Regions from separate parts of the Pantoea dispersa genome, predicted to be linked through region 3. Evidence: predicted binding sites of a transcription regulator. Region 3 holds the regulator's gene; each other region holds the start of a gene.
The links. Region 3 encodes CRP, which controls carbon source genes, mostly activating them, when cyclic AMP is high. Its sites were predicted from a motif close to ATGTGANNNNNNTCACAT; they were not measured.
Positions count from the first base shown of each region.

Region 1: a site for CRP is predicted at 3,665-3,682, ahead of idnD (L-idonate 5-dehydrogenase). Genes of this name have one in related genera too.
Region 2: a site for CRP is predicted at 3,027-3,044, ahead of epd (erythrose-4-phosphate dehydrogenase). Genes of this name have one in related genera too.
Region 4: a site for CRP is predicted at 3,493-3,510, ahead of msrB (peptide-methionine (R)-S-oxide reductase MsrB). Genes of this name have one in related genera too.

Region 1 covers NZ_CP082346.1:476,368-483,723, reverse strand. The annotation lists gene K7H94_RS02335 (purine nucleoside phosphorylase YfiH/LACC1 family protein) at 1-369, shown strand, start outside; gene K7H94_RS02330 (gluconate:H+ symporter) at 401-1,720, opposite strand; gene idnO (gluconate 5-dehydrogenase) at 1,800-2,564, opposite strand; gene idnD (L-idonate 5-dehydrogenase) at 2,574-3,605, opposite strand; gene K7H94_RS02315 (response regulator) at 3,775-4,476, opposite strand; gene K7H94_RS02310 (ATP-binding protein) at 4,977-7,356, shown strand, end outside.
Region 2 covers NZ_CP082346.1:817,965-825,320, reverse strand. The annotation lists gene fbaA (class II fructose-bisphosphate aldolase) at 1-498, opposite strand, end outside; gene pgk (phosphoglycerate kinase) at 603-1,766, opposite strand; gene epd (erythrose-4-phosphate dehydrogenase) at 1,818-2,837, opposite strand; gene tkt (transketolase) at 3,236-5,227, opposite strand; gene loiP (metalloprotease LoiP) at 5,501-6,256, shown strand; gene speB (agmatinase) at 6,394-7,314, opposite strand.
Region 3 covers NZ_CP082346.1:293,330-300,685, reverse strand. The annotation lists gene K7H94_RS01340 (LacI family DNA-binding transcriptional regulator) at 1-671, shown strand, start outside; gene K7H94_RS01335 (LysE family translocator) at 673-1,275, opposite strand; gene K7H94_RS01330 (hydrolase) at 1,336-2,352, shown strand; gene K7H94_RS01325 (YheU family protein) at 2,355-2,573, shown strand; gene K7H94_RS01320 (phosphoribulokinase) at 2,635-3,504, shown strand; gene K7H94_RS01315 (OsmC family protein) at 3,575-3,979, opposite strand; gene crp (cAMP-activated global transcriptional regulator CRP) at 4,284-4,916, shown strand; gene K7H94_RS01305 (YccS/YhfK family putative transporter) at 4,975-7,050, shown strand; gene argD (bifunctional acetylornithine/succinyldiaminopimelate transaminase) at 7,047-7,356, opposite strand, start outside.
Region 4 covers NZ_CP082346.1:1,870,238-1,877,593, reverse strand. The annotation lists gene sppA (signal peptide peptidase SppA) at 1-924, shown strand, start outside; gene ansA (asparaginase) at 1,010-2,023, shown strand; gene pncA (bifunctional nicotinamidase/pyrazinamidase) at 2,040-2,648, shown strand; gene K7H94_RS08640 (YeaC family protein) at 2,684-2,965, opposite strand; gene msrB (peptide-methionine (R)-S-oxide reductase MsrB) at 2,968-3,378, opposite strand; gene gapA (glyceraldehyde-3-phosphate dehydrogenase) at 3,717-4,715, shown strand; gene K7H94_RS08625 (D-hexose-6-phosphate mutarotase) at 4,790-5,665, shown strand; gene K7H94_RS08620 (aldo/keto reductase) at 5,690-6,538, opposite strand; gene K7H94_RS08615 (MipA/OmpV family protein) at 6,622-7,356, opposite strand, start outside.

The DNA of each region.
Region 1 (7,356 bases), 180 kb from region 3:
GCGACACCGGCATCCCTGCTGGTGGCGATCGGTCCGGCGATCGGCCCGTGCTGCTATGAGCTGGGCGTCGATCGCATCGCACAGATGCAGCAGCGCCCGGACCTGCCGGCGCTACGCTGGTCACAGCAACAGCCGCACAACCCGCAGGCAATCCGACCTCAGGCACAGGCGCATCATCAGGGAGTATGGTTTGATTTGCCTCAGCTGGCGCAGGGCCTGCTGTTACAGCGCGGCATCCCGGCGGCGCAGATTGATCGCCTAGCGGTGTGTACTTATTGCATGGCAGAGGCGGGTTCGAGCTATCGCTATAACACCCATTTTGACAGCGGCTATCAGTCACGTTTCTCGTGGATTCGCCGCCGCGCGTAAGCACGCTTCACCTCCCTGTGAAGCGCGGGCGTTAGTGAATGATGGCGTTGAGCGCCAGCACACCGGCGAGGCCGAGGATGGAGATCAGCGTTTCCATTACCGTCCAGGTTTTCAGCGTTTCAACCACGCTCAGGTTGAAATAGCCTTTGAACAGCCAGAAACCCGGATCGTTCACGTGCGAGGCGATCACGCTGCCTGAACCGACCGCCAGCACCATCAGCGCCGGATCGGTATGGGTAGCGGCAATGATCGGCGTCACGATGCCGGCGGTGGTGATCGCCGCGACCGTGGCCGATCCCAGCGCGATGCGCAGCATTGCCGCCACCGTCCAGCACATCAGCAGCGGTGACAGCGACGATCCTTTCATCAGATCGGCGATGTAATTACCGACACCGCTATCCACCAGCACCTGCTTAAAGGCGCCGCCGCCGGCAATGATAAAGACGATCATGGCGATGGCGGCAATCGAATCGCCACACATATCCATCACCTGCTCCATTTTGCGCCCGTTGCGCAGACCGAGGGTGAACACCGCAATTACCACGGCGATAAACAGCGCCACCGCCGGGTTGCCGATAAATTCAAAGAACTGGCGCAGCGCATTCTCTTTCGGCATCGTCAGTTCGCAGACTGCCGCAATCGCCATCAGCACCACCGGAATCACTGCAGCAAAGATGCTGATAAAGAAGCCCGGCATCTCCTCTTCGGTGAAAATTTTAGGGTTATACAGCCCTTCCGGCGGCGACTTTTCGAAGCTTTTGAGGAATTTTGAGAAGATCGGGCCGGCAATGATCACTGTCGGGATGGTAATGATTAAGCCGTACAACAGCGTGGTGCCGAGATTGGCACCAAAAATAGTGGCAATGGCGGTTGGGCCGGGATGCGGCGGCAGGAAGCAGTGCGTCACCGACAGCGCTGCCACCATCGGCACGCCGACGTACAGCAGCGGCAGTCCGGCCGCCGCAACGATGGTGAACACCAGCGGCAGCAACAGTACGAAGCCGACTTCGTAGAACATCGCCAGACCGACGATCAGTCCGGTGACCACCAGCGCCCACTGCAGCCGCTGTTTACCGAACGCGGCAATCAGCGTGGTGGCCACCCGCTGGGCAGCGCCGGTATCGGACACCAGCCGCCCAAGCATGGCACCAAAGCCGAGGATCATCGCCAGGCCACCGAGCGTGGAACCAATGCCTTTCTGAATCGAGGCCATCACATTGAGCGGCGTCATGCCTTCGGCGATACCTACCACCGCCGATACAAACACCAACGCAATGAAGCCATTGACCTTGAAGACAATCATCAGAACCAGCAGCAGTATCACACCCAGCACAATTATGGTTATTGGCATTTTTTATTATCCTTAGGAAGACAGAGGGGTGTTTAAGGTTTAGGCGCGCGCCGGCAATTACGCCAGCCGCGCCACGGCATTACACGGCGACGCGCATACCGCCATCAACAAACAGCAGATGGCCATTGACGAAATCAGATGCGCCCGACGCCAGGAACACCGCCGCGCCAATCAGCTCTTCCGGCTTGCCCCAGCGTGCGGCCGGCGTACGTTTGGTCAGCCAGCCGGTGAAGGCCGGATCGTCAGCCAGCGTCTGGGTCATCTCAGTGACGAAATAGCCCGGTGCAATGGCGTTAACCTGAATATTGTGGCGCGCCAGCTCCACGCACATGCCGCGCGTCAGCATGGTGACGGCGCCCTTGGAGGCGGCATACGGCGTGATGGTGTCGCGGCCCAGTTCGCTCTGCATCGAGCCGATGTTGATGATTTTTCCGCGCTGACGCTGCACCATTCTTTTCGCCACGGTTTGTGACACCAGAAACACCGCTGTCTGGTTGACGGCAATCACGTCGTTCCAGTCCTGCTCGGGAAACTCGAGAAACGGCCGGCGGCGCTGAATGCCGGCATTGTTCACCAGGATATCAATCGCGCCCCACTGACTTTCAATCTCCTCGACCGCCTGCTGAACCTGCGCCGACTGCGTGACGTCAAAGGCCTTCGCCCGCGCGTGATAACCCAGCTCGCGCAGTTTCGCCGCGCCCTGCTCTGCGCCGTCCCCGGTGGTGGCGTTGATGATCACTTCCGCGCCCGCCTCCGCCAGACCGCGCGCCAGCAGAAAACCGATGCCGCGCGCCGAACCGGTGAGCAACACACGCTTGCCCGCCAGGGAAAATAGCTGACTCATACTGACTCCTTAAAACGTTAACTGGACTTTCGCCGCCCGGGTTTTATCACCGGCAAACTGCAGCGCCGCGTCGATATCCTGTAAGTCATACTCCCCGCTGAACAGCGGCAGCGGATTGACCACGCCGCGTGCCAGCCAGTCAACCGCCGTGTTGAATTCGTGGGTGAAACGGAAAGAACCGACCAGATTGATCTCTTTGGCGATCAGCGTCATCAGCGGGAAATCCGGAATGGTGCCGCCCATGCCAACCTGTACCAGCGTGCCTTTGGCGCATACCACGTCGAGACAGCGCTGCAGCGAAGACGGATGGCCGGAAGCCTCGAAAGCGACATCAAAGAAGCCTTTATCTGCAAGGTAGGGCGTGAAATCACCGTCAGCCGCGTGGATCACGCCGGTCGCGCCCATCTGCTGCGCCAGGCTGAGCGAGCGTTCGCTGATATCGCTGCAAATAATCTCCGCAGCTCCGCGGGCTTTGGCAGCGGCGGCAATCAGACAGCCAATCGGCCCGACGCCGGAAATGAACACGGTTTTGCCGCTCAGATCGCCCGCCTGCTGCGTGGCGTGGATGCACACGGCCAGCGGTTCAGCAAACACCATTACGCTGTCATCGGCCTCCTGCGGAAACGGCACACACTGCGCGCTATCGACCACTTTGTATTGCGTGAAGCCGCCATCCACGTGTGGCAGATACATGGCGCTGCCGAAAAAGCGCATTGAAGTGCAATGATTTTGCTGCTCGCGCAGACAGTATTTACAACTGCCGCACGGCTTTGAGGGATTGACCGCCACTTTTTGATTGGGCTGGAGCTGCGGATCGTCGCTCTCCACCACGTAGCCGATCACTTCATGGCCGAGGATCATCGGCATCTTCACTTCAAAGCTGCCGACTTTACCTTCCTGATAGTAGTGCAGATCGGACCCGCAGATGCCGCCGCGCGTGATGCGTACCAGCGTGCCGGTGCCGTCCCACTGCACCTGCTGCTGTGCGACGCTGACCTGTTTTTTACCGGTAATGACGCAGGATTGCGTTTCAATGTTCATTGTAGCCCCTTCAGTGCTGTAGCAATGGGGGCTATCACAGCCGGATACGGCCGGCGAAACTGTGACGAACATCACTCAACGCGATGTTACAAAACGGCTGTTACCGGGAACGTGATGCAGAGAGGCGGAAAAGCAGACGGCGGCCATTCCTGACCGCCTTAAAGAAGGATTAGCTGCCCGACATCAGGTCGTGGCTGTATTTGAACAATTCCGAATCCGAGCGCAGGCCGAGCTTTTTCAGCGCCGACTGCTTTTGTCCGCTCACGGTTTTGCGGCTGCGTTTAAACTTCACGGCAATTTGCGACACGCTGAGCCCATCCAGAAAACAGCGCACCACTTCTACTTCGCGCGGACTGAGGGTTTTCACCTTCTCGTACATATTGCCTTTGCTGGAGAGATCGAGGTTTTCGTTGATGGCGTCTTCATTCATCACGTAGAGGTTTTCCACCTCGTACGCCACTTCCTGCGACAGGAATAGCCGCCCCTGCGCCACCTGGCGAATCGCCTGGACGATCTCCTGCATATTGTGGCTTTTTCCAATAAAGCCCTTAACGCCGGCGCTCAGCACCATTTTGACAATCGCCGGACTCTCCATGGACGATGAGATCAATATCTTTTGCTGCGGATAGTGATTTCGCAGCTGTTTCACCAGGGCCAGGCCATCCAGTTCCCGCTCGCCCAGCAAAAAATCCAGCACCAGCACATCCACCGTGGTGCTGCGCAGCTGACTAAACAGTTCATTACTTGAAGACCAGGTCCCGACCAGATGAATATCGGGTTCGTGTTTCAGGCATAACTCGAAAACGGTACGAACCATCTGGTGATCATCAAGGACAGCGACACGCACCTGTTTATTATGTGCATATACCATTCTTTTATTCCTTTATTACAGTCTCAATTTTGTCCAGTACTGATAACCACACCAGTGAAAATGACCTGAAAGTATGCGCTGACCGCTGCCGGGAAAATCGCCTGCAACGGTTTAAACCAAACGTCACCAGGTTAACAAAAATTAGAATTTTGCTTACGCGTTTAACTTATTACCGCTAATTAAAAGGTAGTTTTACCGGATGAATGGACAGCAGCGGTGAGCGGCCCCGGAAAAACTGCGAAAATTCTGACGTAACTCTGTGAAAGGACCACATAAGAATTGTCTTGAAAGGTCATTTTATGGATAAACCGTTGAAATATTTGAAATCAAAGCAAAAGCAATATCTAAAAAAAACCACGAATGTTAATAATAAGTTAAACATTCGAGAATGGTCGCAAAATATCCTTAATGCGTCATTAGATCAGGCAGGCGGGATAAATCTCTTTATACTCCTTTTCCCTTATCAGCATTAATGACTTTATTTTCTTCAGGAACGCACGGTGTTTAATCCTGTTAATTTCATCCGTCTGGCGGGCGTGGTCCTGTTTATTTTTTTTGGCGGCGCGCTGCAGGCGCAGGTCAAACCATTGCAGCTTTTAGCGCGTTACGATACCGCCCAGCCCGCGCTGCAGCTGGCGGAGCCCATCTCGTCTGCCTTTCGAAATAAAGTAATTAAAGTCGCGGTGGCCGGTAAAGCACAGCCACCAATATATATGGATACCGATACGCGCCGCTTCGAAGGCCTGAGCGCCGACTACCTGTCGCTGATTCAAAGCATGCTGGAGACCAGCATTGAGCTTTATCACTTCCCCAGTCATAGCGCCGCGCAGCAGGCGGTGGTGCAAGGCGAAATGCATATGCTGGCGATTTACGTCGCCCAGCCGTCGTCACAGTCGCAGCCGCTGCTGGCCAGCGCCCCGTGGATGCTGGATTACAGCGAGATGGGACTAAAGACCGACAGCGACCTTTTTCTCAATAACGGCATGCCCGAGCAAATCGCCTGGTCAGGCACGCCGCTGCAGCGCCAGTACCTGGAAGAGACATACGAAAACGCGCAGCTGGTGCGTTTCCCGGGCTACTATGATGCCGTCGCCGCCACCGTTTATGGTCAGACGGCGCGCGTCTGGGGAAATGCGGCGACGCTGACGCACCTCAACCGCTATCTGTTTGCCAACGCGCTCACTATTCTGGCCGATGAGCATACGATTCCGCTCAACGTCGGTTTCGGCATCAGTCCGCTGTATCCTGCGCTGGCCGACGCCATCAACCAGGCGCTGCCGCAGATTCCGCTGTCTATCCGCATGCAGATTGCCAAACGCTGGCAACTCGATCCCCATCATGTACTGCAACGTAATCCGCTGGCGCTGACCGCCGACGAAGAGCAGTGGCTACAAAACAACATTCACATCGAGACCACCTTGCCGCTGGCGCAGGCACCGCTCAGCAGCCGGACGCCAGCAGAACAGTTTCGCGGTATGGCGCCGGACGTGCTGGAGCTGATCACCAGCCAGACCGGCCTGAATTTTGTAGCGCACGCCAGTCATGAACACCCCGGCGGACGTCCTTTGCCAAAGCTGTTTCCGCTGGAAATTCTGGAGCCACAGTTCGAAGCACAACCGGCTCTGATTACGCGTCCGTGGCTGGTATCGCATTGGGTGATCATTCGCAATCAGCAGCCGGGAAACATTATGGCGCGCGACACCTTTCCGTTTGGTTCGGCGCTGATGCTAAAAAATTCGCTAATGAAAAGCTGGCTGCAGGAGCACTATCCGCACCTGTCGGTCAGCGATACCGATCGTCCGCTGGATGCGCTGCGCCAGCTGCTGGCGCGCAAGGTCGATGCGGTGATCGTGCCGAAAATTTTTGCCGACTACCATCTGCGCAACCATTTTGGCAGCGGGCTGATCGTCGAGGGTACACTGGGCGCCGATCCCGCGCGCTTTGTGATGCGCGTTGAGCCCGGCAATGAGACGCTGATCAGTATTCTCGATAAAGCGCTGCTGGCCATCCCACCGGAAACCCTGTTTAAGCTGATGGCGCAGTGGCGTCAGGCGGAACCGCCGTTTCTCAGCGGCTCGTGGCAGAACTATAAGCAAACGATTCTGCTGATTGTTTCGGTATCGCTGGGATTGATTCTGCTGATCCTGCTGTGGAACCACCATCTGCGCAAAGTGATTCAGCAGCGTATGCAGGCTGAGAATGCGCTGAAAAATCAGCTCAATTTTACCCACACGCTGTTTAATGACTCGCCGGTGGCGATGTACATTCGCGATAAGCAAACGCGGCTGGTGGATTGTAATAATGCCTATCTGCGCTTTTTGCACATCAAACGCGACGAGGTAATTGGCAAACGACTGTCGGACGTGTTCAACACCAATAACGCCAGCATTCACACTATCGAAGATGGTTACCAGCAGACGCTGCTGGATGGTGAAGCGGTAATGCGCGACGTCCAGCTGATGTTTGGCCAGCAGGCCTTCCATCTGTACCACTGGACGCTGCCGTTTCGCGATCGGCTGGGGGAAGTTGCCGGGGTGATCGGCGGCTGGGTCGATGTTACCGAGCGTAACGCGCTGCTGCAGGAGCTGCAGCTGGCCAAGGACACCGCAGACAAAGCCAACCGCTCCAAAAGTGAGTTTCTCGCCAGCATGAGTCATGAGATCCGCACGCCGCTGCACGCCATCATTGGTCTGCTGGAGCTGGAAACCCGCTCGCAGCCGTGTGAGACGCTGTCCGAAAATATTCGCGTCGCCTACAGCTCGGCGCGCGCGCTGCTGTCGCTGATCGGCGATATCCTCGATCTGTCAAAGATCGAATCTGGCCAGTATCAACCCACGCCGGAAACCGTCTATCTGCCGGATGTGATCGATCAGGCGGTGA
Region 2 (7,356 bases), 520 kb from region 3:
CGCCATGCGCGCCAGATATTTAGAAGAAATCTCGATGTTCTCTTCCAGTGACTCTTCAGACAGGTCGATCATGTGTGAAGAGAACAGAGGCTTACCGGTTTTTTTGAAGTGCTCTTCGCCAGCATCCAGCAGGCCGTCGATCCACGGCAGCAGTTTCTTCGCACAGTGGTCGGTGTGCAGGATTACTGGCACGCCGTACTGTTCAGCCATCAGATGCACATGGTGTGCACCAGCGATTGCGCCGAAAATCGCAGCGCCCTGTGGTTTGTCGGTTTTGAAACCTTTACCGGCGATGAAGGCAGCACCACCGTTGGAGAACTGAACGATGACCGGCGCTTTAACTTTAGCCGCAGCTTCCAGTACCGCGTTGATGGAATCCGTGCCGACGCAGTTAACGGCTGGCAGAGCGAATTTGTTTTCTTTCGCTACTTTGAAGATTTTCTGAACGTCATCACCAGTGACAACGCCGGGTTTTACGAAATCAAAAATTTTAGACATGGTTGTGTCCTGTTTCGTTTATCGTCCACTCCCCAATGGGAATGCGATCTGTTCGCCCACAGCGGGCAAGCCTTCAGACAGCGCCGAAGCGCTGCCCCCAAAAATTACTGCTTCGCGCGCTCTTCCAGCATGGCTACTGCCGGCAGTTTTTTGCCTTCCACGAACTCGAGGAACGCACCGCCACCGGTAGAGATGTAGGAGATTTTGTCCTCGATACCGAACAGGTCGATAGCCGCCAGGGTATCACCGCCGCCGGCAACAGAGAACGCGTCGCTGTCTGCGATAGCGTTGGCAACGATTTCGGTGCCCTTACGGAAGTTCGGGAACTCAAACACGCCAACCGGACCGTTCCACAGAATGGTTTTTGCGTCTTTCAGCAGTTTCGCCATGTTCTGTGCGGTTTCGTCACCGAAGTCCATAATTTCTTCGTTATCCGCTACTTCGGAAACCTTTTTCACGGTTGCCGGGGCAGTTTCGGAGAATTCCGTGCCGACGCGTGAATCGGTCGGTACCGGAATGCCGTACTGGTCGCGCAGGCCTTTAGCGGCCTCAACGAAGTCTGGCTCGTACAGCGATTTGCCAACGTTGTTGTCGATCGCCACGAAGGTGTTAGCGATACCGCCACCGACAATCACGGTGTCAGCGATTTTCACCAGCGACTGCAGCACGTCGAATTTGGTCGACACTTTAGAACCACCTACCACGGCGACCAGTGGACGCTGTGGATTGCTCATCACTTTGCCCAGCGCTTCCAGTTCGGCAGACAGCAGCGGGCCGGCACAGGCGATAGGGGCGAATTTGCCCACGCCGTGAGTGGACGCCTGCGCGCGGTGCGCGGTGCCGAATGCATCCATGACGAACACGTCACACAGCGCGGCATATTTCTTCGACAGGGTTTCGTCGTCTTTTTTCTCGCCTTTGTTGAAGCGAACGTTTTCCAGCACCACCAGTTCACCCGCGCCCACTTCAACGCCGTCGAGGTAGTCTTTCGCCAGGGTCACGTTAGTGCCGTTCAGTTTTTCTTTCAGGTAGTTAACAACCGGCAGGAGGGAGAACTCTTCGTTGTATTCACCTTCGGTCGGGCGCCCCAGGTGAGAGGTAACCATCACTTTCGCGCCCTGTTTCAACGCCGCTTCGATGGTAGGCAGAGAAGCACGAATACGTGCATCTGACGTCACTTTCCCCTCTTTCACTGGTACGTTGAGATCGGCACGGATCAGAACGCGTTTACCAGCAAGATCCAGATCGGTCATCTTAATTACAGACATGGTGAACCCTCTCGTTGATTCTCATAAGTTTTGCCAGACGCAGTCCGCGTCTTACCTGAAACCGCTTGCGGCCATTGCTAACGTGGTGTCAATCATGCGGTTAGCAAAGCCCCATTCGTTGTCACACCAGACCAGGGTTTTGATCAGGTGGTGACCGCTGACCCGCGTTTGCGTGCCGTCCACTATGGCACTGTGCGGATCGTGGTTAAAATCTACTGAGACTAACGGTAATTCCGTATAGTCAACTATACCACGAAATGCCCCCTCTGACGCGTTTTGCAGCAACGCGTTGACCTCACACGCCTTCACCGCCTGGCGCACCGAAACGCTCAGATCAATGGCGGTCACGTTGATTGTCGGCACGCGCACCGCGATAGCCTCGAAGCGATCGTTAAATTTCGGAAAAATACGGGTAATGCCAGCGGCAAGACGCGTATCGACCGGAATGATCGACTGACTGGCGGCACGGGTACGGCGCAGGTCGCTGTGATACGCGTCAATCACCTGCTGATCGTGCATCGCCGAGTGAATGGTGGTCACGGTGCCCGACTCAATGCCAAAGGCGTCATCCAGCAGCTTGATCACCGGAATAATGCAGTTGGTGGTGCAGGATGCGTTGGAGACAATGCGGTCAGTTTGTTTAAGAGCCTGTTCGTTAACGCCGAACACTACGGTGGCATCCAAATCGTTGCCGCCGGGATGCGAGAACAACACTTTCTTCGCGCCAGCCTGCAGATGCGCTTCACCATCGTCGCGGCTGCCGTACACGCCGGTGCAGTCCAGCACGATATCGACATTCAGCTCGCGCCACGGCAACGCGGCAATCTCCGCCTGATGCAGGATACGGATGGTATCGTCACCAACCCACAGCTGCTCGCGCTCCTGGCGTACGTCAAAGGCAAAGCGGCCGTGGCTGGTGTCGTACTTCAGCAGATGCGCCATGCCAGCTGCTTCCGCCAGTTCGTTAATCGCCACTACGGTGATTTCCGCCCGGCGACCGGTTTCATACAGCGCACGCAACACGTTGCGCCCGATACGACCAAAACCATTTATTGCGATACGAATGGTCATCTCACTTCCTGCAGCCACACCTGAAAAAACGTGCCAAATACCTTGAGCGTTTCGCTGCGTTTTGTACAGGGAATTCTTGCCCGGTTACGGTTGCTGACGGAGAGCACACGGCTGCAACTGAAACGGTTCAGCGAGAATAAAGCATGGAAGGAATAACAGGAATGATTGCGATCAACTGTGCTGCTGATTATTCGATCTGCGTCACAAATTCAGGCAATGACAATTATTACTGCAGGAATAATTGAACCGTTTCAGGTTCAGGCGATAACAGGACCGTCGGTCTGCACATCGGTGTCGCGGCGCAATTTATTGCGCGTGGTTAAGCATGAGGATGGCAACAGAAATGCGCGATGAATCGCGCCGCTACAACGCGCAGCGGCGCGACGGAATACGCGAAATTACAGAATCGATTTCGCGGTTTTCACCACGTTGGCCACAGTGAAGCCGAACTCTTCGAACAGCTTCTCAGCTGGCGCTGACTCACCGAAGGTGGTCATGCCAACGATGGCACCGTGCAGGCCGGTGTATTTGAACCAGTAATCCGCAATACCGGCTTCGATAGCAACGCGTGCGCCAACTGCTTTCGGCAGCACCGACTCACGATAAGCCGCATCCTGCTTATCAAACGCATCGGTAGACGGCATGGACACCACGCGCACCTTACGACCTTCCGCGCTCAGCTGCTCGTAAGCGCCAACCGCCAGCTCAACTTCAGAACCGGTCGCGATCAGAATCAGCTCCGGCGTGCCGTCGCAATCTTTCAGCACGTAACCACCGCGCGCCACGTTAGCCAGCTGCTCAGCGCTACGATCCTGCTGCGCCAGGTTCTGACGCGAGAAGATCAGGGCTGATGGGCCGTCAACGCGCTCGATAGCGTATTTCCACGCCACCGCAGATTCCACCTGGTCACACGGACGCCACAGGCTCATGTTCGGGGTGGTGCGCAGGCTGGCCATCTGCTCAACCGGCTGGTGCGTCGGGCCATCTTCACCCAGACCGATAGAGTCGTGGGTATAAACCATCACCTGACGGATTTTCATCAGCGCCGCCATACGTGCCGCGTTACGCGCGTACTCGACGAACATCAGGAAAGTTGCGGTGTACGGCAGGAAGCCACCGTGCAGCGCAATACCGTTGGCGATGGCAGTCATACCAAACTCACGCACGCCGTAATGAATGTAGTTGCCTGCGGCATCTTCATTGATCGGCTTCGAGCCAGACCACATGGTCAGGTTGCTTGGCGCCAGGTCAGCCGAGCCGCCCAGATATTCTGGCAGCAGCTTACCGAAAGCTTCGATGGCATTCTGCGACGCTTTACGGCTGGCGATTTTTGCCGGATTAGCCTGCAGCTGCTCGATGAACTTCTGCGATTCCGCCTGCCAGTTGGCTGGCAGCTCATTGTTCACGCGGCGTTTGAACTCTGTGGCCAGTTCCGGATGCGCAGCGGCGTAAGCAGCAAACTTCTCGTCCCAGGCTTTCTCTTTCGCCTGGCCGGCTTCTTTGGCATCCCACTGTGCGTAGATTTCAGAAGGAATTTCAAATGGCGCGTAGTTCCAGCCCAGCTGTTTACGGGTCAGCGCGATTTCGTCGTCACCCAGCGGGGCACCGTGCGAATCGTGCGTACCGGCTTTGTTCGGGGAACCGAAACCGATGATGGTTTTGCACATCAGCAACGATGGCTTGTCGGTGACCGCTTTGGCTTCTTCCACCGCTTTCTTGATCGCGTCGGCGTCATGACCGTCCACGCCACGCACCACGTGCCAGCCGTAGGCTTCGAAGCGTTTGGCGGTGTCGTCGGTGAACCAGCCATCCACGTGACCGTCGATAGAGATGCCGTTGTCGTCATAGAACGCTACCAGCTTGCCGAGCTTCAGGGTACCGGCGATGGAGCACACTTCGTGTGAGATGCCTTCCATCATGCAGCCGTCGCCCATGAACACGTAAGTGTGATGGTCTACGATGTCATGGCCCGGACGGTTGAACTGCGCCGCCAGCGTGCGCTCAGCAATGGCGAAGCCCACGGCGTTCGCGATGCCCTGACCCAGTGGGCCGGTGGTGGTTTCTACGCCTGCGGTGTAGCCGTATTCCGGGTGACCTGGGGTTTTAGAGTGCAGCTGACGGAAGTTCTGCAGCTCGCTCATCGGCAGGTCATAGCCGGTGAGGTGCAGCAGGCTGTAAATCAGCATCGAGCCGTGGCCGTTGGACAGCACGAAACGGTCGCGATCTGCCCACAGCGGGTTAGTTGGATTGTGGTTCAGGAAATCACGCCACAGCACTTCAGCGATATCGGCCATGCCCATTGGGGCACCCGGATGTCCCGATTTCGCTTTCTGTACTGCATCCATACTTAACGCGCGAATGGCGTTGGCAAGCTCTTTACGAGAGGGCATCTTCTACTCCAGGTCGGATTAATGCTCCGCCACGCTTAACTGATTGTAATTAATGAGTTATAAGGCGAAGCGAGAAAAAAGTCGCACATCAATGTACATGAAAATCGGGGCAAAAGTACATGTATCAGGATGCTAAATCTGCGGTTCAGGGTTGCATTTCGGGGCCTGTCTGCTAGCCAATCCGCCCCTGGCACGCTATAACCAATGCGTTTAAACACCTGCGTGGTTTTTCAGGTGTTTGTTTTCTCTACTTGTTACTCAAAGGATGCTGATATGAAAATTCGCGCCATGGTTGTCGCGCTGGGAATGGTTTCGCTGCTGAGCGGCTGCGAAGGAATGGATAATAACGCACTGTTGCAGTCTGGCGCGCAGGCGTTTCAGGCTTACTCACTGAATGATGCCCAGGTTAAAGAGCTGAGCGATCAGTCATGTGCGCAGATGGATAAAGAGAACCAGCTGGCGCCGGCCAACAGCAGCTATCAGCAGCGGCTGAACAAAATCGCCGCCGCGCTGGGCGATAACATCAACGGCGTACCGGCCAACTACAAGGTGTATCTGACCAAAGACGTCAACGCCTGGGCGATGGCCAATGGCTGTATCCGCGTTTATAGCGGTCTGATGGATATGATGAGCGACAACGAAGTGGAAGGCGTGCTCGGCCATGAAATGGGCCACGTCGCGCTAGGCCATACGCGCAAAGCGATGCAGGTGGCTTTCGCGACCACGGCGGCACGCAACGCTGCGGCGTCGGTGGGTGGCGTGATCGGTTCGCTGTCGCAGTCACAGCTGGGCGAGATGGGCGAGAAGTTGGTTAACGCGCAGTTCTCACAGACCCAGGAGTCGCAGGCGGATGACTATTCGTACGATCTGCTGAAGAAGCGCGGCATTAATCCGCTTGGTCTGGCGACCAGCTTCGAGAAGCTGGCGAAGCTGGATCAGGGCCGTCAGAGCTCAATGTTTGACTCGCATCCGGATTCTGAGTCGCGCGCGCAGCATATTCGCGACCGCATCGCGGCGGATGGTAAGTAGTCGCCGCTCTTCCCCTCACCCCAGCCCTCTCCCGCACGCGGGAGAGGGAGCACTCCGTGCTGTTCTCACGGCCCGCTCGATCGGTTCCCTCTCCTGGGGGAGAGGGTCAGGGTGAGGGCAGCCGTCCGCACTGCTGCTTAACCTTTATTCGCCGCCTGCACGTGCAGCATATCCAGCGCCAGCGTGGCAGCGGCCAGTGAGGTCAGGTCGGCGTGATCGTAGCCCGGTGCCACTTCCACCAGATCCATCCCCACAATGTTCATACCCTGCAGGCCGCGAATCAGCTTGGTGGCTTTATCGCTGGTCAGGCCGCCAATCACTGGCGTACCGGTGCCTGGCGCGTGGGCCGGATCGAGGCAGTCGATATCAAATGTCAGGTACACCGGCAGATCGCCCACGGTGCGCTTCACTTCGGCCAGAATGTCGTCCACGCTGCGGTCATTAACCTGCGCGGCGTCCAGTACGTTGAAGCCCAGGCTCTTATCGAACTCAGTACGGATACCAATCTGCACCGAATGCTGCGGATCGATCAGCCCTTCCTGCGGCGCAGTGTAGAACATAGTGCCGTGGTCAAAAGTCGGGCCGTTGGAGTAGGTATCGGTATGCGCATCGAAGTGCACCAGCGCCATCTTGCCGAAGTGTTTGGCGTGCGCGCGCAGCAGCGGCAGTGTGACATAGTGATCACCGCCAAAAGTCAGCATGCGCTTACCGTTCGCCAGCAGCTTCTCCGCGTGCGCCTGCAGCTTATCGGACAGATCCTGTGAATCGCCGAAGGCGTACACCAGATCGCCACAGTCCACCACGTTGAGGCGCTGACGCAGATCGAAATCCCACGGCCAGCGGCAGCCTTCCCACGCCAGGTTAGTGGAGATCTGACGGATCGCACCCGGCCCTAAACGGCTGCCCGGCCGGCCTGACGTTGCGGCATCAAACGGCACACCGGTAATCACCCACTCGGCGTCGCTGTCGTAAGGCTGGAAGTTCAGCGGAAAGCGCATGAAACCGAAGGCGTTAGAAACCAGGGAGTTGTCGTACTGATTGCCCAGCGTGTTGTACATAACGAGTCCTCTTAAATCCTTAAATCGGTTAGCCAGTTAAGG
Region 3 (7,356 bases):
CCGCCTATCTGGCACTGCTGGCCGGCAAAGTGGTGGATGGGGTGATCACCATGGACGCCGCGGCCTGCCTGCAGGGACTGAAAGAGTTGATTGGTGATGCGCCGTGGGTGCAGTGTGCGGAGTACGATCCCTCGGTGAACGCCTCCAGCGTCACCATCGATAACCGTCAGGCGGCCTATGACACGGTGCATTATCTGGCCGGCAAAGGGCGTCAGCGCATTGCGCTGGTCAACTGTGATATGCGCTATCTCTATTCGCACCAGCGCGAAAGCGGCTATCGCGACGCCATCACGCAGCTGGGGCTTGACTGGCACGGCGTCGCTTACGCCAGCGACATCTCCTGCGAAGCGGGCAGCGCGGCGCTGCGCGAACTGCTAACACAGCCAGAGCGGCCGGATGCGGTGTTTGCGGTATCAGACGTGCTGGCGGTTGGCGTGATTCACGCTGCTCTGGAGGCCGGACTGCGCGTGCCAGAGGATCTGGCGGTAGTGGGTTTTGACGGCATTCCGTTCACCAGCAGCATCAACCCGCCGCTGACCACCATTGCCCAGCCGATGAACCAGATGGGTGCCCGCAGCGTGCAGCTGCTGCTGGCGCGCATCCGTCAGCGCCAGGCGGCAGTGGTGCATGAAGTGCTGCCATGGACGCGTATTGAGCGCGCCTCCAGCTGACTCAGTGCCAGATCAACAGCACGCAGGCTGCGGTCAGCGCACCCATGGCGAGGTTGAAGATTTTCCACGCGCGCGGGCTGCGCAGTAGCCGGCCAATCAGCGAGCCGAAACCCATCCAGATCACGCCGGAAACCACGTTCACCAGCGCCATACCGAGGCTGATCGCCACCACGGAATGCAGATAGGCGCTGCCGGCAAGGCTAAAGCTGGCGACCGCACCCAGCGCCATCAGCCAGGCTTTCGGGTTGATCAGTTGCAGTAACCCGCCCTGCCAGAAAGGCATCTGCTTCACGCTGGCATCGTCGGTTTCCAGCGTTTCATATTCGGCGGTGGCAATTTTCCACGCCAGCCACAGCAGGTAGAGGCTACCGGCCACTTTCAGTACCAGATGCAGTGAGGGATAGAGCAGAATCAGGCTGCCGATGCCAAACGCCACCATCAGCAACATCACCTGCATGCCAATCATGATACCAATCAGCAGTGGAAAGGTGCGCAGGAAGCCAAAATTAGCACCTGAGGCGGTAAGTAACATATTATTGGGCCCTGGCGTGATGGCCGCGACCCAGAGAAAGCCCAGCATTGATAAAAAAAGACTCAGTTCCATGTATATTCGGGTGCTCCTCACCCAGAAAAGCGAACAACCCATCGAAGCTATCAGCGAGTTATGCATCAGACAAGTACTATCCCAGGCTATTTTGATCGCCCGAGCGGCGAGCGCTTTACCCCGCTGCGCGGCTTCGGCAATGCGCATCTGCAAACGCTGCTGCCGCGCCTGCTGCGCCGGCGCGTCACGCTGCGCCCGCACTGGCAGCGCCTCGATCTGCCGGACGGCGACTTCGTCGATCTGGCGTGGAGCGAAGATCCGGCACAGGCACGTCACAAGCCGCGCATGGTGCTGTTCCACGGGCTGGAAGGCAGTTTCCGCAGCCCGTATGCCCATGGGCTGATGCAGGCGTGTCAGGCGCGCGGCTGGCTGGCGGTGATCATGCACTTCCGCGGCTGCAGCGGCGAGCCTAACCGTCTGCAGCGCATCTATCACTCCGGTGAAACTGAAGATGCGACCTATTTTCTGCACTGGCTGCAGCGCGAATGGGGCACGGTGCCAACGGCGGCGGTCGGCGTTTCGCTCGGCGGCAATATGCTGGCCTGTCTGCTGGGGCTGCAGGGCACGTCGGCCCCGCTGGATGCCGCGGTCGCCATCTCCGCGCCGCTGGCGCTGGAGCCGTGCAGCCAGAAGCTGGACGTGGGCTTTTCACGCTTTTATCAGCACTACCTGCTGACCCAGCTGAAGAAAAACGCCACGCGCAAACTGCGCGCCTGGCCGGGCACGCTGCCGGTCGATCTGACGCAGCTGCGCGCCTTCCGCCGGCTGCGTGAGTTTGATGATGCGATTACCGCCCGCGCCCACGGTTTTATTGATGCGCGCGACTATTATCAGCGCGCCAGCGCCATGCCATTGCTGACCGGCGTGCGCAAGCCGCTGCTGATCATCCATGCTAAAGATGATCCCTTTATGACCGATGCGGTGATCCCGCAGCCGCAGCAGTTGTCTGCCACAATTGAGTATCAGCTGACGCAGCAAGGCGGTCACGTCGGCTTCGTGAGCGGCAGCCTGCTGCGACCCAAAATGTGGCTGGAGCAGCGCGTGCCGGACTGGCTCTCAACTTATCTGGATATGTAATTGTGATTATTCCCTGGCAAGAACTCGACCCGACAACGCTGGAAAACCTGATAGAAAGTTTTGTGCTGCGTGAAGGCACCGATTATGGCGAGCAGGAGCGCAGCCTGACGCAGAAAGTGGCCGACGTGCGCCGCCAGCTCAAGCAGGGCGAGGTGGTACTGGTGTGGTCAGAATTGCATGAATCGGTCAATATTATGCCGCGGCGTGAATTTCGCGGCTAATGCGTCAGGCGGCAATTCGTGGTAACAATGCTCATCGCCGGACTTCACAGGGAGCGCTGTTATGTCAGCCAGGCATCCAGTCATAGCCGTTACCGGTTCCAGCGGCGCCGGAACCACCACCACCAGTCTCGCCTTCCGTAAAATTTTCCAGCAGCTGGATCTGCACGCGGCGGAAGTAGAAGGCGACAGTTTCCATCGCTATACCCGTCCGGAAATGGACATGGCGATTCGTAAGGCGCGCGACCTCGGGCGTCACATCAGCTACTTTGGCCCGGAAGCCAACGACTTCGGCCTACTGGAGCAGACTTTCCGCGACTATGGTCAGAGCGGACTCGGCCAGTCGCGCAAATATCTGCACACCTACGATGAAGCGGTGCCGTGGAATCAGGTGCCAGGCACGTTTACACCGTGGCAGCCGCTGCCGGAAAACACCGATGTGCTGTTCTATGAAGGCCTGCACGGCGGCGTGGTGACGCAGCAGCATAACGTGGCGGAACATGTCGATCTGCTGGTTGGCGTGGTACCGATTGTTAATCTGGAGTGGATTCAGAAACTGGTGCGCGACACCAGCGAGCGCGGCCATTCGCGCGAAGCGGTGATGGATTCGGTGGTGCGTTCGATGGAAGACTACATCAACTACATCACGCCGCAGTTTTCCCGCACGCACCTCAACTTCCAGCGCGTGCCGACCGTGGATACCTCGAACCCGTTTGCCGCGCGTGAGATCCCGTCGCTGGATGAGAGCTTTGTGGTGATCCATTTTCGCGGCCTGGAGGGCATCGCTTTTCCTTATTTACTGGCGATGATCCAGGGCTCGTTTATTTCCCACATGAATACGCTGGTGGTGCCGGGCGGCAAGATGGGACTGGCGATGGAGTTAATCATGACGCCGCTGGTGCAGCGGTTGATTGAAGGAAAACGCATTGAATAGCGCAGGCTAACGCGCCAGTTTCGCCGGGAGGTAATGAGATCGGGAGCGCAGGGCCGCGCTCCCGGCTGGATTACAGTTCGACGACTTCGTAGCTGTGCGTTATCTCGACGCCCTTGCCCAGCATGATCGCGACCGAGCAGTACTTCTCCGCGGACAGATCCACCGCGCGCGCCACCGCTTTATCGCTCAGCGCTTTGCCGCTGACAATAAAATGCAGATTGATATGCGTAAAAATGCGTGGCGCTTCTTCGCGGCGTTCTGAGGTCAGTTTGACTTCACAATCGGCGACATCGTTGCGCCCCTTTTGCAGAATCGACACCACGTCAATCGCGCTGCAGCCGCCCGCAGCCATCAACACCATCTCCATCGGGCTGGGCGCTTTATCACCGGAATTGCCGTCCATTAATACCTGATGACCGGATGAGGATTCTCCGAGAAAGGTCAGCCCTTCCACCCATTTCACTCGTGCCTGCATTATTCTTTCTCCTGAAGCGGCGGTTTTGCCGCCAGAGTACGCTTTCACCTGACAAACAGCAATGCAGACGCATCCCCCACCTGCTGAAGCGAGACAACAGGAGACAGGTTGCAAAAGCTATGCTACAAACAGTGCTGAAAATATTTTCGTCACGAAAGACGAAAGCGGGACGAATCAAAAGCATCGCTTACGAATCCACCCCCGAATAACTGTCCCTCACGGGAAACGCTGGACGATTTCACCGCCTGACAGGGAAAACTGCCCCCTGTATTTTGGGCACGATTACAACAGAGGATAATAGCGAATGGTTCTCGGCAAACCGCAAACAGACCCTACACTCGAATGGTTCCTGTCCCATTGCCATATTCACAAATATCCATCCAAAAGCACCCTCATCCATCAGGGTGAGAAAGCGGAAACGCTGTACTACATCGTGAAAGGTTCCGTCGCGGTACTGATTAAAGATGAAGAAGGCAAAGAGATGATTCTCTCCTACCTCAATCAGGGGGATTTCATCGGTGAGCTCGGCCTGTTTGAAGAGGGCCAGGAGCGTAGCGCCTGGGTACGTGCGAAAACCGCCTGCGAAGTGGCTGAAATTTCCTACAAAAAATTCCGTCAGCTGATTCAGGTCAATCCGGATATTTTAATGCGCCTGTCGGCGCAGATGGCGCGTCGCCTGCAGGTAACATCTGAAAAAGTCGGCAACCTTGCCTTCCTCGATGTGACCGGCCGTATCGCGCAAACGCTGCTCAACCTGGCGAAACAGCCTGATGCCATGACCCACCCGGACGGTATGCAGATTAAAATCACCCGTCAGGAGATTGGTCAGATCGTGGGCTGCTCACGCGAAACCGTGGGTCGTATCCTGAAAATGCTGGAAGATCAGAACCTGATCTCCGCACACGGCAAAACCATCGTCGTTTACGGCACCCGCTGATTTCTTCTCACCCACGGCGTGATGGCAACATCGCGCCGTTTCTGTTTACGATGAGCTGATGTGGCGTCGAATCATCTATCATCCGGAAGTTAACTATGCGCTGCGGCAAACGCTGGTGCTGTGCCTGCCTGTGGCGCTCGGCTGGCTGTTTGGCGATCTGCAAAAAGGGCTGCTGTTCTCCCTGGTGCCGGCCTGCTGCAACATCGCCGGTCTGGATACGCCACACAAGCGGTTCTTCAAACGGCTGATTGTCGGCGGCGCACTGTTCGCCAGCGGCAGTTTTCTGATTCAGTACCTCACGGCTTACGCTGTGCCGCTGCCGCTGATTCTGCTGGTGTTACCGCTGCTGGTGGGCGTGACCGGTGAAATCAGCCCGCTGCATGGCCGTTTGCTGCCCGGCACGCTGATCGCCGCCATCTTTACCTTAAGCCTCGTCGGCCGTATGCCTATGTGGGTCCCGCCGCTGCTGTATATCGGCGGGACGCTGTGGTACGGGCTGTTTAACTGGTTCTGGTTCTGGCTGTGGAAAGAGCAGCCGATGCGCGAGACCCTTAGCCTGCTGTACCGCGAGCTGGCCGATTACTGCGACGCCAAATACACCCTGCTGACGCAGCTGACCGATCCGGAAAAAGCGCTGCCGCCGCTACTGGCGCGCCAGCAGAAAGCGGTCGATCTGATCACCACCTGCTACCAGCAAATGCATATGCTGTCCGCCAGCCGTGATAACAGTCATAAACGCCTGACGCGCGCCTTTCAGGTTGCGCTCGATCTGCAGGAGCACATCTCGGTCAGCCTGCACCAGCCGGAAGAGGTGCAAAAGCTGGTGGAGCAGAGCCACGCCGAGGCGGTGATCCGCTGGAACGCGAAAATCATTTCGGCACGGCTGCGCGTGCTGGCCGATGCCATTCTCTATCACCAGCTGCCGGAACGCTTCCACATGGAGAAGCCGCTCGGCGCGCTGGAGAAAATTGCCCGGCAGCACCCGGATAATCCGGTCGGTAATTTCTGCCTCTACCATTTCAGCCGCATTGCGCGCGTGCTGCGCACGCAGAAGCCGCTGTATACCCGCGACCTGATGGCCGATCGCCAGCGCCGCCTGCCGCTGTTGCCGGCGCTGCGCAGCTACCTGTCGCTAAAATCTGCCGCGCTGCGGACGGCGGCGCGCTTCGCCGTGATGCTGATGTTCGGCAGCGCGCTGGCGCTGTTCTTCAATATTCCCAAGCCCTACTGGATTCTGATGACCATCATGTTTGTCAGCCAGAACGGCTACAGCGCCACGCGCGTGCGCATTCAGCACCGCGCGCTCGGCACCTTCGCCGGCTTGCTGATCGCCGCGGCGTCGCTGCGCTTTGCTGTTCCGGAGTCGATTGCCCTGCTGACCATGCTGGTCATCACGCTCGCCAGCTATCTGATCACGCGTAAATATTATGGCTGGTCGATGATTGGCTTTACCGTAACGGCGGTGTATTCGCTGCAGCTGCTGTCGCTGAACGGCGCGCAGTTTCTGCTGCCGCGCATGATGGATACGCTGATGGGCTGCCTGATTGCCTTCGCCGGCATGATCTGGCTATGGCCGCAATGGCAGAGCGGGCTGCTGCGCAATAACGCGCACGACGCGCTGGAAGCGTATCAGGAGGCGCTGCGCCTGCTGCTCGGTCCGGAGCAGGCGCCGGAGAAGCTGGCGTATCAGCGCGTCAAGGTTAACCAGGCGCACAACGCGCTGTTTAACTCGCTCAACCAGGCGTCCACCGAGCCGGGCTTTAACTTCCAGTATCTGAAAGATATGCGCCTGTGGGTGACTCACAGCCAGTTTATCGTCGAGCACATCAACGCCATGACCATTCTGGCGCGCGAGCACACCATGCTGACGCCAAAGCTGGCGGAGCGCTATTTGCAGTCCTGTGAAATCGCGCTGCAGCGCTGTCAGCAGCGGCTGGCTTACGACGGGCCGGGCAACGACAGCAATATTCTGGAAGCGCCGGAGAATCTGAATGAGGGGCCGGTGACGATTGTCGAACAGCATGTGAAGCGCATTCTGCAGCACCTCAATGTGATGCACACCATTTCTTCACTGGCGTGGAGCCAGCGCCCGCATCACGGCCGCTGGCTCAGCGTGCTGAAGCCGAAAGGTTAGTTCAGGACTTTCGCGATCGCCCGGGCGAAGCGCGCCATGCCTTCTGCGATATCGGTTGGCTCAATCACCAGCGACGGCACAAAGCGAATCACATCGCTGCCGGCGGTCAGTACCATCAGACCTTCAGCGGCGGAAGCGTTGAGGATATCGCGCGCTTTGCTGGCGTGCTGCGCGTTGAGTACGGCACCCAGCAGCAGCCCTTTGCCCCGAATTTCACTGAAGATATCGAACTGCTGATTGATCTTCTGCAGCGCCGAGACAAACTGCTCACGACGCGCGTCGACACCATTCAGTACCTCGGGCGTA
Region 4 (7,356 bases), 1.6 Mb from region 3:
AGCATCTATGACTACAACGTCAAACAACCGACGCAGCAGGATGGCAACATTGCGGTGATTCTCGCCAGCGGCGCCATCATGGACGGCGAAGAGAGCGCCGGCAACGTCGGTGGCGACACCACCGCTGCGCAAATCCGTGACGCCCGCCTCGACGACAAAATCAAAGCCATCGTGTTGCGCGTCAACAGCCCGGGCGGCAGCGTAACGGCCTCTGAAGCCATCCGTGAAGAGCTGGCGGCGGCGCACGACGCCGGCAAGCCGGTGGTGGTGTCGATGGGCGGCATGGCGGCATCGGGCGGCTACTGGATCTCTACGCCGGCCGACTACATCGTCGCGGCGCCGAGCACCCTGACCGGGTCGATCGGCATCTTTGGCGTGATCAATACGGTGGAGAATAGCCTGAGCAGCATCGGCGTGCACAGCGATGGCGTTGCCACCTCGCCGCTGGCGGATGTGTCGACCACCAAAGCGCTGCCGACGGAAGTGCAGCAGTTGATGCAGCTGACCATTGAAAACGGTTATCGCAACTTTGTCGGTCTGGTGGCGGCGTCACGCCATAAAACGCCACAGCAGATTGATGCCATTGCGCAGGGTCACGTCTGGACCGGTAGCGATGCCAAAGCCAACGGGCTGGTGGATGCGCTGGGCGACTTCGACGATGCGGTAGCCAAAGCCGCCGAGCTGGCGAAGGTCGCGAAACCTGAACTGAGCTGGTATCAGGACGATCCGGGGATGATCGACCTGCTGCTTAACCAGATGAATGCGTCGGCGCAGGCCGTGCTGCCGGCCGCGCTGAAAGTGTGGCTGCCGGCACCGGTCAGCGAAGTGATGGGCGCGCTGCAGGCGCAGCCGGGCCTGATGAATAATCTCAACGATCCGCAAAACCGTTACGCGTTCTGCCTGACCTGCGGCAACGTACGCTAATCTTTACAGCCCGGCCGCTGGTCGGGCTGCTTTTCCCCGCTAATCCCCTTATACTGCGCGTTTTACGGCAAGTCTGAGTCCATTCATGCAAAAGAAAAATATCTATGTAGCCTACACGGGCGGGACCATCGGTATGCAACGCTCCGCGCAGGGTTACATTCCGGTCTCTGGCCATCTGCAGCAGCAGCTGGCGATGATGCCAGAGTTTCACCGTCCGGAAATGCCGGATTTTACCATCCACGAATACCACCCGCTGATTGACTCCTCGGATATGACGCCGCAGGACTGGCAGTCAATCGCTGACGACATCCAGCTGAACTACGATCGCTATGACGGTTTCGTCATTCTGCATGGCACCGATACCATGGCGTTCACCGCGTCGGCGCTGTCGTTCATGCTGGAGAACCTGGCCAAGCCGGTGATCGTCACCGGGTCGCAGATCCCGCTGGCCGAGCTGCGCTCAGACGGTCAGCAGAACCTGCTGAACTCGCTGTATGTCGCGGCCAACTATCCGATTAATGAAGTGGCGTTGTTCTTCAACAACACGCTGTTCCGCGGTAACCGCACCACCAAAGCCCACGCCGACGGTTTTAATGCGTTTGCCTCACCGAACCTGTCGCCGCTGCTGGAAGCGGGCATCCATATTCGCCGTCTTAATACGCCGCCGGCACCGCGCGGCAGCGGTGAGCTGATCGTCCATCCGATCACGCCTCAGCCGATTGGCGTGGTGACCATCTATCCAGGCATCTCTGCCGACGTGGTGCGCAATTTCCTGCGTCAGCCGGTCAAAGCGCTGATTCTGCGATCTTACGGTGTGGGCAACGCGCCACAAAACGCCGAGTTTCTTGCCGAACTGCAGCAGGCCAGCGAGCGCGGCATTGTGGTGGTGAACCTGACGCAGTGCATGTCCGGCAAGGTCAACATGGGCGGTTACGCCACCGGCAACGCACTGGAACACGCCGGCGTGATCAGTGGTTTTGATCTCACCGTCGAGGCCACCCTGACTAAACTGCACTTTTTGTTAAGCCAGAACCTCACCAGCGCTGAAATTCGTGCCAAAATGCAGCAGAATTTACGTGGCGAACTGACCGAAGACTGATACGGAGCAAAATCCCATGAAGCGGGCATTGATAATCATCGATATTCAGAACGATTTTTGCCCCGGCGGCCCGATGGCCGTGCGTGAAGGTGACCAGACGGTTGCCGTTGCTAATCGCTATGCACGCGAATTCCGCGCGCGCGGTGAATGCGTGGTGGCGTTGCAGGACTGGCATCCTGCCAATCACGGCAGCTTTGCCTCGGTCTCTGGCGAGCCGGTGTATACCCTCGGTGAACTGAATGGTCTGGCACAGATATGGTGGCCGGATCACGGCGTGCAGCACTCACACGGCGCGGATTTCCATCCGGATCTCGATCGCAGCCTGATTGATGCGGTGTTCCATAAAGGCGGCGATGTGGATGTGGATAGCTACAGCGCCTTTTTCGATAACGGGCACCGCCGCAAAACCGAGCTCGACAGCTGGCTGCGCGAGCGCGGCATTACTCACCTGGTGATGCTCGGCCTGGCGACCGATTATTGCGTGAAGTACAGCGTGCTGGATGCGCTGGAACTGGGATATCACGTTGAGGTGGTGCAGGAAGGCTGCCGTGGCGTCAATCTCAATCCGGACGACAGCGAGATCGCGATCGCGCAGATGCAGGCGCAGGGTGCGGTCATTATCTGAAAATCAGGGCTGGAACTCTCCAGCCCTGCAGCCGGTTAATGCAGGTTGATGCGCGTCACGTCGGACTCGATTCCCCACTCTTCCTTCAGCTGTTTTTTCGACTTCATCACCATCTCGCCGCCTTTACCGATGGTCATGTGCTGCGGTTCGTCGTTGTGCCGCGCCTGCCACAGCATCACCAGCTGCAGGCAGTTTTCTTTCTGATCCTGCGTCAGCGCCACGCCGTCTGGCCACTTGCCGGTTTCCACCGCAGTGGCGAGGCGCTCGTAGACTTCCGGCGTCATCGCCGCCAGCATTGCTTCCAGTTCCTGCTTCATGCTCAGCCCTCGTGCTGATTGCCCTGCTCGTCGGTAAAGTTCAGCGACGCTGAGTTGACACAATAGCGCTCACCGGTTGGCTGCGGGCCATCCGGGAAGACGTGGCCCAGATGGGCGTCGCAGTTACCGCAGCGGATTTCGACGCGGTGCATACCGTGCGAGTCATCTTCCAGATAGCGGATAGCTTCATCGTTATACGGCTGGTAAAAGCTCGGCCAGCCGCAGCCGGAGTCATACTTGGTTTCGGAGAGAAACAGCGGTGCGTTGCAGACCAGGCAGTGATAGATGCCCTCCTGCTTGTTGTGCAACAGCGCGCCGGTGAAAGGCGGTTCGGTTCCACGATGCTGAGTGACGTAGCGCTGCATTTCCGACAGCTGGGCAATTTTTGCCTCGGGTGCGGTGTCTTTAGCCATTTTGAGTTCCGGAGTGTCATTCTGTAAAAATCGTCTAGTATTCTAACAAACGAACAACATCTTCCGGGTCTTTTTTCGTGCGGATGCTTTTGCCCCGACCAGCACTGCGCAATTTTGTGATGACGATCACTCTTTGCAACAGTCATCCCTTTTTAGTCTGCATTCGGCGTAAGATAGGTGCGCAATAAGGGCGCTGCGCAAGCGTTTGCGCACCCAATTATTCCTGGCGCTGGAATTGACCTGTCGCAACAATTGACACGATTCCGCTTGACGCCTGGTAAGGTTTTTGTAATTTTACAGCCAACCTTTTATTCACTAACAAATAGCTGGTGGAATATATGACTATCAAAGTAGGTATCAACGGTTTTGGCCGTATCGGTCGCATCGTTTTCCGTGCTGCTCAGCAGCGTTCTGACATCGAAATCGTCGCGATCAACGACCTGCTCGACGCCGATTACATGGCTTACATGCTGAAGTATGACTCTACACACGGTCGTTTCGACGGCACCGTAGAAGTGAAAGATGGCGCGCTGATCGTTAACGGTAAAAAAATCCGTGTTACCGCTGAGAAAGACCCGGCTAACCTGAAATGGGACGAAGTGGGCGTTGACGTTGTTGCTGAAGCAACCGGTATCTTCCTGACCGACGAAACCGCACGTAAACACATCACTGCCGGCGCGAAGAAAGTGGTTCTGACTGGCCCGTCTAAAGATGACACCCCAATGTTCGTTCGTGGTGCCAACTTCGACAAATATGCCGGCCAGGACATCGTGTCTAACGCTTCCTGCACCACCAACTGCCTGGCACCGCTGGCTAAAGTAATCAACGACAAGTTCGGTATCGTTGAAGGTCTGATGACCACTGTTCACGCCACCACCGCCACCCAGAAAACCGTTGATGGCCCGTCTCACAAAGACTGGCGCGGCGGCCGCGGTGCAGCGCAGAACATCATCCCATCTTCTACTGGCGCAGCGAAAGCAGTAGGCAAAGTTCTGCCAGAGCTGAACGGTAAACTGACCGGTATGGCGTTCCGCGTACCAACGCCAAACGTGTCTGTGGTTGACCTGACCGTTCGTCTGGAAAAACCAGCGTCTTATAAAGACATCTGTGCAGCCATCAAAGCCGCTGCTGAAGGTGACATGAAAGACGTGCTGGGCTACATCGAAGACGACGTGGTTTCTACCGACTTCAACGGCGAAACGCTGACTTCCGTGTTCGACGCGAAAGCCGGTATCGCTCTGAACGACAACTTTGTGAAACTGGTTTCCTGGTACGATAACGAAACCGGTTACTCCAACAAGGTTCTGGATCTGATTGCACTGGTTGCTGCTAAGTAAGCTAACCAGCTAAACAGACAAGGGGTGACTTCGGTCGCCCCTTTTTTTTCGATTGGATGAGAGAAGGTCTGACAATGCACAATTCGCTCTTTAACTTGCCCGTGGTGACGCAGATCACCCCTTACCTGTCGCAGCGTCAGATGGGTGAATTGCCGATTCTGGTGATCAGCCATCCGAAAGTACGCGCCGCCATTGCCCTGCAGGGTGCGCACCTGCTGGCATGGCAGCCGGCCGGTCAGCAGCCCGCCATCTGGCTCAGCGACAAGACGCCGTTCATCAGCGGCAAAGCCATTCGCGGCGGCGTGCCGGTCTGCTGGCCGTGGTTTGGTCCGGCAGGTGAACCTGCGCATGGCTTTGCCCGTAATCAGCCGTGGACGCTGACGGCGCATGATGAGAACGAAGATGCGGTAATGTTGACGTTCACGCTGGAAAGTAATGCACAAACGAAAAAACTGTGGCCGCACGATTTCACACTGCTGGCGCGCTTCCGCATTGCTGAACACTGTGAGATTGAGCTGGAAGCCTGGGGCGATTATGAAGCCACTGCCGCGCTGCACAGCTATTTTCAGGTGGCGGACATTGCGCAGGTTGAAGTCAGCGGGCTCGGCAACAGCTACATCGATAAGGTGCAGGACAATGCCATCGGCAGCGCAGCGGACGGTAAACAAACCTATCCCGATCGGGTTGATCGCATTCATACCGCAGCGGAAGACTGCAGCGTGATTCACGATCGCGCCGGTAAACGACAGATTGAAGTCTACCACCATTATCAAAGTGACGTTGTCACCTGGAATCCTGGCCCGGAACTATCCTGCAGCATGGCCGATATGCCTAATGATGGTTATAAAACCATGGTGTGCGTGGAGACGGCGCGGATTAACAAGCCGATGAAAAGTGCCGGAGAAACCCCTGCCCGCCTTGGCGTCACGCTGAGAATCCGCAATAAGTAATGCTGAACGGCGCGTGCGCGCCGTTTACACCACATCCAGCGCCAGTTTGTGCTGCGGCGGCGGAAAAGCGCGATCCAGCAGCGCCAGCTCATCGCTGGTCAGGGTGATATTCAGGGCCGCCGCATTCTCCTGCACGTGCGCCACGCTGCCCGCCTTGGGAATGGCCATTACGCCCGGCTGGCGAATCACCCAGCTAAGCAGCAACTGAGCGATGCTGATGCCCTTCTGTTGTGCAATCTGCTGCAGAGTCGCATCGTCAAACAGCGCCTGACGCAGCCGTCCGGCCTGCGCCAGCGGACAGTAAGCCATGACGGGCGTATGGTGCTGCTGACAGAGCGGCAGTAAATCGAATTCAATACCGCGTGAAGCCAGATGGTACAGCACCTGATTAGTCGCGCAGCCCATACCACCGGCTTCACTCCACAGCTCCTGCAGATCGTCGCTATCAAAATTGGAGACGCCCCAGTGGCGAATTTTGCCCTGCTGCTGCAGCGTTTGCATGGCGCGCACGGTCTCTTCCAGCGGTACATTACCGCGCCAGTGCAACAGATAAAGATCGAGATAGTCCGTCTGCAGACGGCGCAGACTGCGCTCACAGGCGTCAATCGCATCGACCTCACCGGCGTTCCACGGGTAAACTTTTGATACCAGCCAGGCTTGATCGCGCCGTCCGCGCAGCGCTGCGCCGACCACCTCTTCCGCGCCGCCTTCGGCATACATCTCAGCGGTATCGATCAGTTTCAGTCCGGCGTCCAGTCCAGCCTGCAGCGCAGCGATTTCCTGCGCCCGCTGTGCCGGATTTTCGCCCATATACCAGGTGCCCTGGCCGATAGCCGGTAACGGCGTATCGTCGTTAAACTGAATCGTCTTCATCTCACCTCCTGTTGCGCCATTACGGGGCGCAATATTGGTGCAAGGTAACAAAAACGCCTCATTATGAGGCGTTCGTGCGGTCATCAGAAGCTGTAGCTGACGCCGGTCCACAGCGTAAACTGACCGTCTTTATCTACCATCGGACTGTCTTTGATTTCACTGGCGAAGCGGGTGTAACGGCCTGACAGGCTGGCGTTCCAGCTCTCGCTGATCTGGTAGCTGGCGTTCATCTCGACGTAAGGCGACCAGCTGTCGTCCGGGTGATAGCGATCGATGCCGGTACGCGCGCTTTCGTGGCCGGAAACGCCGTAGTAATAGCGGTTTTGGTTGGCACTGTTCCACATTGCGCCAATGCCCGGCGTCAGGCTGAACGCGCCGAAATCAAAGCGGTACAGGTAGGTCAGGTCCCAAATCATGCCGTTGCTGTTATTCAGCACATCGCCCAGCAGCGCGGTACGCACAATCCCCCAGTCAGCAACGTGACGATAAGTCGCGCCGGCCATCAGCGTCATGCGACGCTTGTCCAGCCCTTTCATATCGCCCAGATCGTTATCTTTCGGGTCATACTGCTGCGGCGAGCCCAGCAGCGTTAACGACAGCTGATTCTGCGGGTCTTTCCACAGGTAATAACCGCCCTGCAGGCTGCGGAACCAAAAGTTTTCCCCCTCATAATTGATGACCGGGATCGGCAGATAACGGTCCTGGCCGCCGCGGTACGGCGACTGGGCATAAATAACCGAAGCCCCAAGTGACAAGGGTTCAGCGTAAGTGCTGAACGCCGCAAAATAGCAAGGACACATCAGAGCAAGCGCTTTAAG